2 regions of the Herbidospora sp. RD11066 genome follow, and region 1 is predicted to be linked to the other one. Evidence: riboswitches for the same ligand, from Rfam matches in the RefSeq annotation. Region 1 holds a riboswitch; the other holds the start of a gene.
The links. A riboswitch is a leader RNA that binds a small molecule or an ion and turns the genes downstream of it on or off. The one in region 1 is predicted to bind glycine.
Positions count from the first base shown of each region.

Region 1 (4,184 bases):
ACCGCACCACGGCGTCGTCGTCGGCGCCCGGCATGAACCGCGTGTAGTAGGAGATGACGGCCGGGATGATGCCCGCCGCGCCGTTGGTGGGCGCGGTCACGATGCGGCCGCCCGCGGCGTTCTCCTCGTTGACGGCCAGCGCGAACAGCGTCACCCAGTCCATCGCCTGGAGCGGGTCGCGTTCGGCCGGTTCGCTCTGGAGCTGACGCTGGAGCTGGTGGGCGCGGCGGCGCACCTTCAGCCCGCCCGGCAGCACGCCCTCGCGGGAGGAGCCGCGCCGCACGCATTCGTCCATGACGCGCCACAGGTCGACCAGGCGTGACTTGATCTCGGCCTCGGTGCGGCCGAAGGCCTTCTCGTTGGCCATCATCAGGCCGGAGATCGACAGGCCGGTCTCGGCGCACTGCGCCAGCAGCTCGTTCGCCGTCAGGAACGGGTGGGGGAGCGGGGTGTCGTCGGGTTTGATGCGGTCGGCGCCGGTGGCGTTCTCGTCGACGACGAAGCCGCCGCCGACCGAGTAGTAGATCTTCTCTCTCAGGACGTCGCCCGCCTCGCCCCACGCCGTGAAGCGCATGCCGTTGGGGTGGCCGGGGAGCGAGATCTTGCGTTCGAAGACGAGGTCGTCGCCGACCACGAACGGGACCACCCGCTGCCCCATCAGGGACACCGTGCCCGCCGCGCGCATCGCGGCCAGCATGCCCTCGACCGCGTCGACGTCGACGAGCTCGGGCTTCTCACCCGACAGGCCCAGCAGCACGGCCTTGTCGCTGCCGTGACCCTTGCCGGTCAGGCCGAGCGAGCCGTAGAGGATGACCTGGACCTTCGCGGTCTTCTCGAGGAGACCGTTGTGGAGCAGGCCGCGCGCGAACTTGTGCGCGGCGGCCATCGGGCCGCCCGTGTGGGAGCTGGACGGCCCGATGCCGACCTTGAAAAGGTCGAAGACGCTGATCGCCATCAGAGGGGGATCATGACTCTGCGGCGGTGAGGGTGGCGTACTCCTCGCTGGTGAGCAGGTCTTCGGGGGTGCCCTCGACGCGGATGCGGAACAGCCAGCCGTCGCCGTAGGGGTCGCTGTTCACCAGGGACGGGTCGTCGACCACGCTCTGGTTGATCTCCACGATCTCGCCGCCCGCGGGGGCGTAGATGTCGCTGACCGACTTGGTCGACTCGACCTCGCCGACCGCGTCGCCCGCCTCGATCCGCGCCCCGGCCTCCGGAAGCTGGACGAAGACCACGTCACCCAGCGACTCGGCGGCGTAGGCGGTGATTCCGACGGTGACGGTCAGACCGTCGTCCAGCCCGGCGACCCACTCGTGCTCCTTGGTGTAGCTGAGCTCGTCGGGAATGCTGCTCACTTCTTCCTCCTGTAGAAAGGCAGGTCAACGACGTCGACCGGTTCGTGGGAGCCGCGGATGTCCACGGCTGCGGGGGTGGCGTCCACCTCGACGTAGGCCATCGCGATCGGGCGGCCGATCGACGGCGAGGGGGCGCCGCTCGTCACCTCGCCGATGGGGGTGCCCTCGGCGTCGACGACGGCGAAACCGTGGCGGGGCACCCGCCGGCCCCGCATCACCAGGCCGACCAGGCGCTTGTCCGGCTGTACGCCGGACAGCGCCGTCCTGCCGACGAAGTCGCCCTGCTTGTCGAAGCGGACGACCCGGGCCAGACCGGCGTCGGCGGGGGTGGTGGCCGAGGTGAGCTCGTTGCCGTACAGCGGCATTCCGGCCTCGAGACGGAGCGTGTCGCGGGCGGAGAGGCCCGCGGGGACCAGGCCGTGGTCGCGGCCCGCCTCCATGAGCGCGTGCCAGAGCGGCACCGCGTCGCCGGCGCTCACGAATAGCTCGAAGCCGTCTTCGCCGGTGTAGCCGGTGCGGGCGATCAGCGCCTCGACGCCCGCGACGGTGCCGGGGAGACCGGTGTAGTACTTCAGCCCGGCGAGGTCGGCGTCGGTCAGCTTGGCCAGGATCTCCGGGGAGTTCGGGCCCTGGATCGCCAGCAGCGCGTAGGAGTCGGAGCGGTCGTCGACCACGGCGTCGTGGTTCTTGGCGCGGTCGGTGAGTTCGGCCGCCACTTTGAGGTAGTTGGACGCGTTCGCGCACACCATGAACTCGTCGGCGGCCAGCCGGTAGACGATCAGGTCGTCGACGATGCCGCCGCCCGGCTCGCACATCATCGTGTAGCGGGCCCTACCCGGCTCCAGGCCGCCCAGGTTGCCGACCAGCGCGAAGTCGAGCGCGTCGGCGGCGCCGGGACCGGTCACGTGGATCTCGCCCATGTGGGACAGGTCGAACAGCCCCGCGGTGGTGCGGACTGCGGTGTGCTCGGCCGACTCACTGCCGTAGCGCAGCGGCATCAGCCAGCCGGCGAAGTCGGTCAGGGTCGCGCCGAGGCTCTTGTGCACCTCGTGCAGCGGGGTCGGTCGGGACATGAAGCGCACCTCGAATAAGGTCGGATGTCAGCATCCTCCCCCTCTGTCATGGGTGCCTGAGAGCTTCGCCCGAGTTTTGCCGGACTTTCACCTTCGGCGAGGCCACAGGCCTGCTTTCCAGAGGACACCTCGCCCGCACGGTCCTTTGCCTTGAGAGGTTCGCGGGGAGGGCTTGCTCCTTCAGGGGCCCTGGCCGGATGCCAGGGCACTCTCCCGCGCGGGATCACCGGTGTGCGGTCAGCCTAGCCGCCCCTCACCGCCGGGCGGAACCCGGCGCGGGTGACGAACGACCCGAAGACCGGCGCCTCCTCGTCGGCCTCCGGATGCCACTGGACCGCCCAGACCGTCTCGTCGAGCATGACCGCCTCGATCGTGCCGTCGTCGGCGCGGGCGGTGACCGTCAGGCCGGGCGCCAGGTGGTCGATGGCCTGGTGGTGGTAGTGGGCGGGGGTGATCTCTTCGGCGTCGTAGAGCCGCCGCAATGGTCCGGAAAGACGTACCGGAACCCTGCCGTAGACCCCCGGAGCCGGAGAGTGGCGGTCGGTGCCGCACACGTCGGGCAGGTGCTGGATCAGCGTGCCGCCCAGGGCGACGTTGAGCACCTGGAGGCCCCGGCAGATGCCGAGGATCGGGAGCCGTTGCGCCAGGGCGGCCTTGACCAGCGAGAACTCGGCGTCGTCGCGGAAGTCGCGGATGTAGCCGGTTCTCGGGTGCTGGACGCCGCCGTACCGGCCGGGGTCGATGTCGCCGCCCCCGGCCACGATCAGGCCGTCGAGACGGCCGGCGAGCTCGCCCGGGTCACCGGTGGGCGGCAGGATCACCGGCTGCCCACCGGCCCGTTCGACGTGCCTCACGTAGTCCCACGGCAGCAGCGCCGCGGTCGTGTCCCAGACCGTGAACTGTGCTTTTTCGGCGTAACACGTGATGCCGATGACCGGTCTCACAGGGGCGTCACGTAGGCGCCGGAGATGCCGCCGTCGACCAAAAACTCGGCGGCGGTGATGAACGACGCGTCGTCGGAGGCCAGGAACGCCACGGCGGCGGCGATCTCCTCGGCCCGCGCGAACCTGCCGAGCGGCACGTGCACCAGGCGGCGCTGGGCGCGCTCGGGGTCCTTGGCGAACAGCTCGCGCAGCAGCGGGGTGTCGACCGGGCCGGGGCACAGGGCGTTGACGCGGATGCCCTCGCGGGCGAACTGCACGCCCAGCTCACGCGTCATCGCCAGCACGCCGCCCTTGGACGCGGTGTAGGAGATCTGCGAGGTCGCCGACCCCATGACCGCCACGAACGAGGCGGTGTTGATGATCGAGCCCTTGCCCTGCCGCTGCATGTAGGGCAGCACGTGCTTGCAGCACAGGTAGACGCTGGTGAGGTTGACCTCCTGGACGCGGCGCCAGGCGTCCATGCCGGTGGTCAGGATCGAGTCGTCGTCGGCGGGGGAGATCCCGGCGTTGTTGAACGCGATGTCGACGCTGCCGAACTCGTCGTAGGCGGTCTGGAACATCCGGACGACGTCGTCTTCCTCGGCCACGTTGGCCTTGACGAAGATCCCGCCGACCTCCTCGGCGGCGCGCCGTCCGGCCTCCTCGTCGAGGTCGGCGAGCACGAGTTTGGCGCCCTCTTCGGCGAATCTGCGCGCGGTCGCCATTCCGATGCCCCCGGCGGCGCCGGTGATCACGGCGACCCGGTCCTGCAAGCGTTGCATGTGCTTCCTACTCCGTTGCGATGAAGACGTTCTTGGTCTCGGTGAAGGCGG
Region 1 is NZ_BAAGDO010000004.1:618,883-623,066, forward strand. Features, by position in the region: gene ACYQ78_RS19625 (L-serine ammonia-lyase) at 1-955, opposite strand, end outside; gene gcvH (glycine cleavage system protein GcvH) at 966-1,355, opposite strand; gene gcvT (glycine cleavage system aminomethyltransferase GcvT) at 1,352-2,428, opposite strand; glycine riboswitch at 2,462-2,556, opposite strand; glycine riboswitch at 2,557-2,654, opposite strand; gene ACYQ78_RS19640 (gamma-glutamyl-gamma-aminobutyrate hydrolase family protein) at 2,671-3,372, opposite strand; gene ACYQ78_RS19645 (3-oxoacyl-ACP reductase) at 3,369-4,133, opposite strand; gene ACYQ78_RS19650 (aldehyde dehydrogenase family protein) at 4,141-4,184, opposite strand, start outside.

Region 2 (4,184 bases), on a different contig from region 1:
CGCACGTACGCCCACGAGATCGGCAGGATGCCCGCCGATCCGAACGGCGCGGCCGAGACCGGGCCGACGACGCCGCGTCCCGGGAGGAACGGGGCCAGGTGGGCCTTGACCGCGACCGGGCCGACGCCGGGGCCGCCGCCGCCGTGCGGGATGCAGAAGGTCTTGTGCAGGTTCAGGTGGGACACGTCGGCGCCGAACTCGCCCAGTTTGGCCAGGCCGACGAGGGCGTTGAGGTTGGCGCCGTCGACGTAGACCTGCCCGCCGGCCTCGTGGACCTTCGCGCACAGGTCGACGATGGTCTGCTCGTAGACGCCGTGGGTCGACGGGTAGGTGACCATGATCGCCGCCAGCCGGTCGGCGTGCTTGGCGATCTTGGCGTCGAGGTCGGCCATGTCGACGTTGCCGTCGGCGTCACAGGCGACCACGACGACCCGCATGCCCGCCATGACGGCGGAGGCGGCGTTGGTGCCGTGGGCCGACGACGGGATCAGGCAGACGTCGCGCTCGTGGTCGCCCCCGGCACGGTGGTAGGCCCTGATGGCCAGCAGGCCGGCGAACTCGCCCTGCGACCCGGCGTTGGGCTGGATGGAGACGGCGTCGTAGCCGGTCACCTCGGCCAGCCAGTCTTCCAGGCTGAGGATCAGGTCGGTGTAGCCGTCGGTCTGCTCGGCGGGCGCGAACGGGTGGATCGACGCGAACTCGGGCCAGGTGATCGGCTCCATCTCGGTGGTCGCGTTGAGCTTCATCGTGCACGACCCGAGCGGGATCATCGACCGGTCGAGCGCGATGTCCTTGTCCTGGAGCCTGCGCAGGTAGCGCAGCATCGCCGTCTCCGACCGGTAGTCGTGGAAGACGGGGTGGGTCAGGTAGCCGGTGGTCCGCTGGAGGCCCTGGGGCAGCGCGTCGTCGGTGGAGATGTCGAGATCGTCCACGGAGGGGCCGTCGACGCCGAAGGCCGTCCAGACGGCGCTCAGGTGCGCGGAGGTGGTTTTCTCGTCACAGGCCACCGCGATGTGGTCGTCGCCGTCCTCGCGGACGTTGACGCCGAGGTCCCGGGCCGCCGCCGCGACCGCGGCCGCGCGGCCCGGCACGCGGGCGGTCACGGTGTCGAAGAACTCGTCGTGGACGACCTCGACGCCCCCCGCGCGCAGCCCCGCGGCCAGCACGGCGGCGTGCCGGTGGGCCCGCAGGGCGATCCGGCGCAGGCCCTCGGGGCCGTGGTAGACGGCGTACATCGACGCGATCACCGCCAGCAGGACCTGGGCGGTGCAGATGTTGCTGGTCGCCTTCTCGCGGCGGATGTGCTGCTCGCGGGTCTGGAGCGCCAGCCGGTAGGCGGGGCGGCCGTCGGCGTCGATCGACACGCCGACCAGGCGTCCGGGCATCTGCCGCTGGAGGCCCTCACGTACCGACATGTAGGCGGCGTGCGGACCGCCGAACCCGAGCGGGACGCCGAAGCGCTGCGACGATCCGACCGCGATGTCGGCCCCGAGGGTGCCGGGCGCCTCCAGCACGGTCAGCGCGAGCAGGTCGGCCGCCACGGTCACGACCGCCCCGGCCGCCTTGGCGCTCGCGGCCAGCGCCCGGAAGTCGGCCACCCGGCCCGAGGCCCCCGGATACTGCACCAGGATCCCGAAACATTCGGGCAGCTCACCGGTGTAGTCGGACTCGACGAGGGTGATGCCGAGCGGCTCGGCGCGGGTGGCGAGCACCGCCTTGGTCTGCGGGAGCGCGTCGGCGTCGACCACGAACACGTCGGCCTTGACCTTGGAGGCCCGGCGGGCCAGCGTCATCGCCTCGGCGGCGGCGGTGGCCTCGTCCAGGAGGGAGGCGCCGGCGACGTCGAGGCCGGTCAGGTCGCTGACCACGGTCTGGAAGTTGAGCAGCGCCTCCAGGCGCCCCTGCGAGATCTCCGGCTGGTACGGCGTGTAGGCCGTGTACCACCCCGGGTTCTCCAGCACGTTGCGCAGGATCACGCCCGGCGTGATCGTGTCGTGGTAGCCCAGGCCGATCATCGAGGTCAGCACGGTGTTGCGGGCGGCCAGCGCGCGCAGTTCGGCGAGCGTCTCGGGCTCGGACAGCGCGGGCGGCAGGGCGAGGGCCCCGGCGGTGCGGATCGAGTCGGGGACCGCCACGGCGACCAGGTCGGCGACGGTCTCGTAGCCGACGGCCTCCAGCATGCGGGCCTGGGCGGCGTCGGAAGGACCGATGTGGCGGGTGGCGAACGGCGGGGCGTCCAGGTCACGGAGCGGTGTGCGGTCGGTCATGACAGGGAACTCCAGGGCAGGCGAGACCGGGCGGTCTCCCCCTCTGTCATGGAACCTGAGAGCTTCACCGGACGACGACGGCCGGTTTTCCCCTTCGGTGAGGCGCCGCCTGGACGGCGGACCTGCTTTTCAGAGCTGCCTCGCCTGGCGGTACGGGTGCCTGAGAGATTCCGGGGAGGTTTGCTCCTTCGGCGCCCCATTCAGTGCAGATGGGGACTCTCCCGCGCAGGGTCGATGGCTACAACCACCTTACCCGTACCCCTGAGCTGGGGTCTCAACCGGTCTTCCGAGCCCTCCGCCGCTGGGCCAGTTCATCGGAGGGGTGGTCGGCCTCGTCACTGTCGGGGCCGACCGCGAGTTCCCCCGGCAGCTCCGCGAGTGATCCCTCGACCTCGCGCCAGACCCGGCCGAGGGCGATGCCGAAGACCCCCTGCCCTCCTTGGAGGAGGTCGATGACCTCGTCGGCGGAGGTGCACTCGTAGACGCTCACGCCGTCGCTCATGAGGGTGATCTGGGCGAGGTCGTTGACCCCGCGGTCGCGCAGGTGCTGGACGGCGGTGCGGATCTGCTGGAGGGAGACCCCGGTGTCGAGGAGCCGTTTGACGACCTTGAGCACCAGGATGTCGCGGAAGCTGTAGAGCCGCTGGGATCCGGAGCCCTGGGCGGGCCGGATCGTCGGCTGCACCAGGTCGGTGCGCGCCCAGTAGTCGAGCTGGCGGTAGGTGATCCCGGCGGCGGAACACGCCGTGGGACCGCGGTAGCCGATGTCGTCACGCACCGCCGCGGGCCGCTCGTCGAACAGCAGGCCCTGCTCACCGGCGCGCTCCCGCGCCGACTCACGCTGAACCGCGTCGTGCTGGTCGGCTTTGTTACCCTCGCCGCTGCTGACCGCCACTGCGGACCTCCGGCTTTCTCTCATCCCACGGTCTGATCTGGGGGTACGCGAACTACAACCGTGGATTCACTTGCACCGTAGGACTGGGGAAAGGCACAGTCAACGACCGCCCCCGGCGCGTCGTGAAGGTGAGATAACCCCTCAACTCAACCCGCACGGCCGAAATCCTCGGGGCTGATGTTGTCCAGGAACTCCCGGAACTTCTCGACCTCGTCCTCCTGGTCATCGGCCATGCTGACGCCGTTCTCCCGCATCACGTCTTCGCTGGCGAAGATCAACGCGTCGGTCCGGAGGGCCAGGGCGATGGAGTCGGAAGGACGTGCGCTTACCTCTACGCCGTTGGAGAACACCAGGTCGGCGTAGAAGATGCCGTCACGCAACGCGACGATGTTGACGCGTTCGAGTGAGACCTTGAGCGCGCCCAGCACGTTGCGGAAAAGATCATGGGTCAGCGGTCGGGGCGGTGGCTCGTCCGCCTGGGCGAGCGCGATCGCCGTCGCCTCGGTCATCCCAATCCATATCGGCAGGTAGCGGTCGCCGTTCGCCTCCTTGAGAAGGACGATCGGCTGGTTCGAGGGCATCTCCACCCGGACCCCCACGAACTCCATCTGCAACACAGGCGCTCACTCTCCGGGATGCGGCATTTCACCAGGTATTCAACTCACCAGGCATTCAACGTAACACCCACGCGCCGGACCCGCGTCAACGGCCGAGTGAGCCGCGGACGGCCCCTTCCAGCAGCGCGGCGTGGATACGTAATAACAACCCGGTGATCTCCCGTGCCGATTCCCCGGCATGGTCGATGGCCCCCGGGGCCCGGCGGCGCAGCAAAGGTGCGACGGCCTGCTCGACCAGGCCCGCCTCGCGTTCGGCGGCGGCCTTGACCGTGCGCAGGTGCCGGGCGTGCAGGCCGAAGGAGGCCAGCGCGCCCACGCTGCGGGCGATCTCGAGGGACGCCTCGTCGTAGAACCGGGCCGTCGAGGTGATCAGGCCGTAGTCTTCGAGCTCGGCCAGCGTCTCCT
Region 2 is NZ_BAAGDO010000002.1:254,997-259,180, reverse strand. Features, by position in the region: gene gcvP (aminomethyl-transferring glycine dehydrogenase) at 1-2,267, opposite strand, end outside; glycine riboswitch at 2,304-2,405, opposite strand; glycine riboswitch at 2,406-2,501, opposite strand; gene ACYQ78_RS07600 (MerR family transcriptional regulator) at 2,542-3,162, opposite strand; gene ACYQ78_RS07595 (bifunctional nuclease family protein) at 3,309-3,779, opposite strand; gene ftsR (transcriptional regulator FtsR) at 3,865-4,184, opposite strand, start outside.
Region 2: it holds a riboswitch for glycine, as region 1 does, so the genes downstream of both, gcvP (aminomethyl-transferring glycine dehydrogenase) here and gcvT (glycine cleavage system aminomethyltransferase GcvT) in region 1, are expected to answer to the same signal.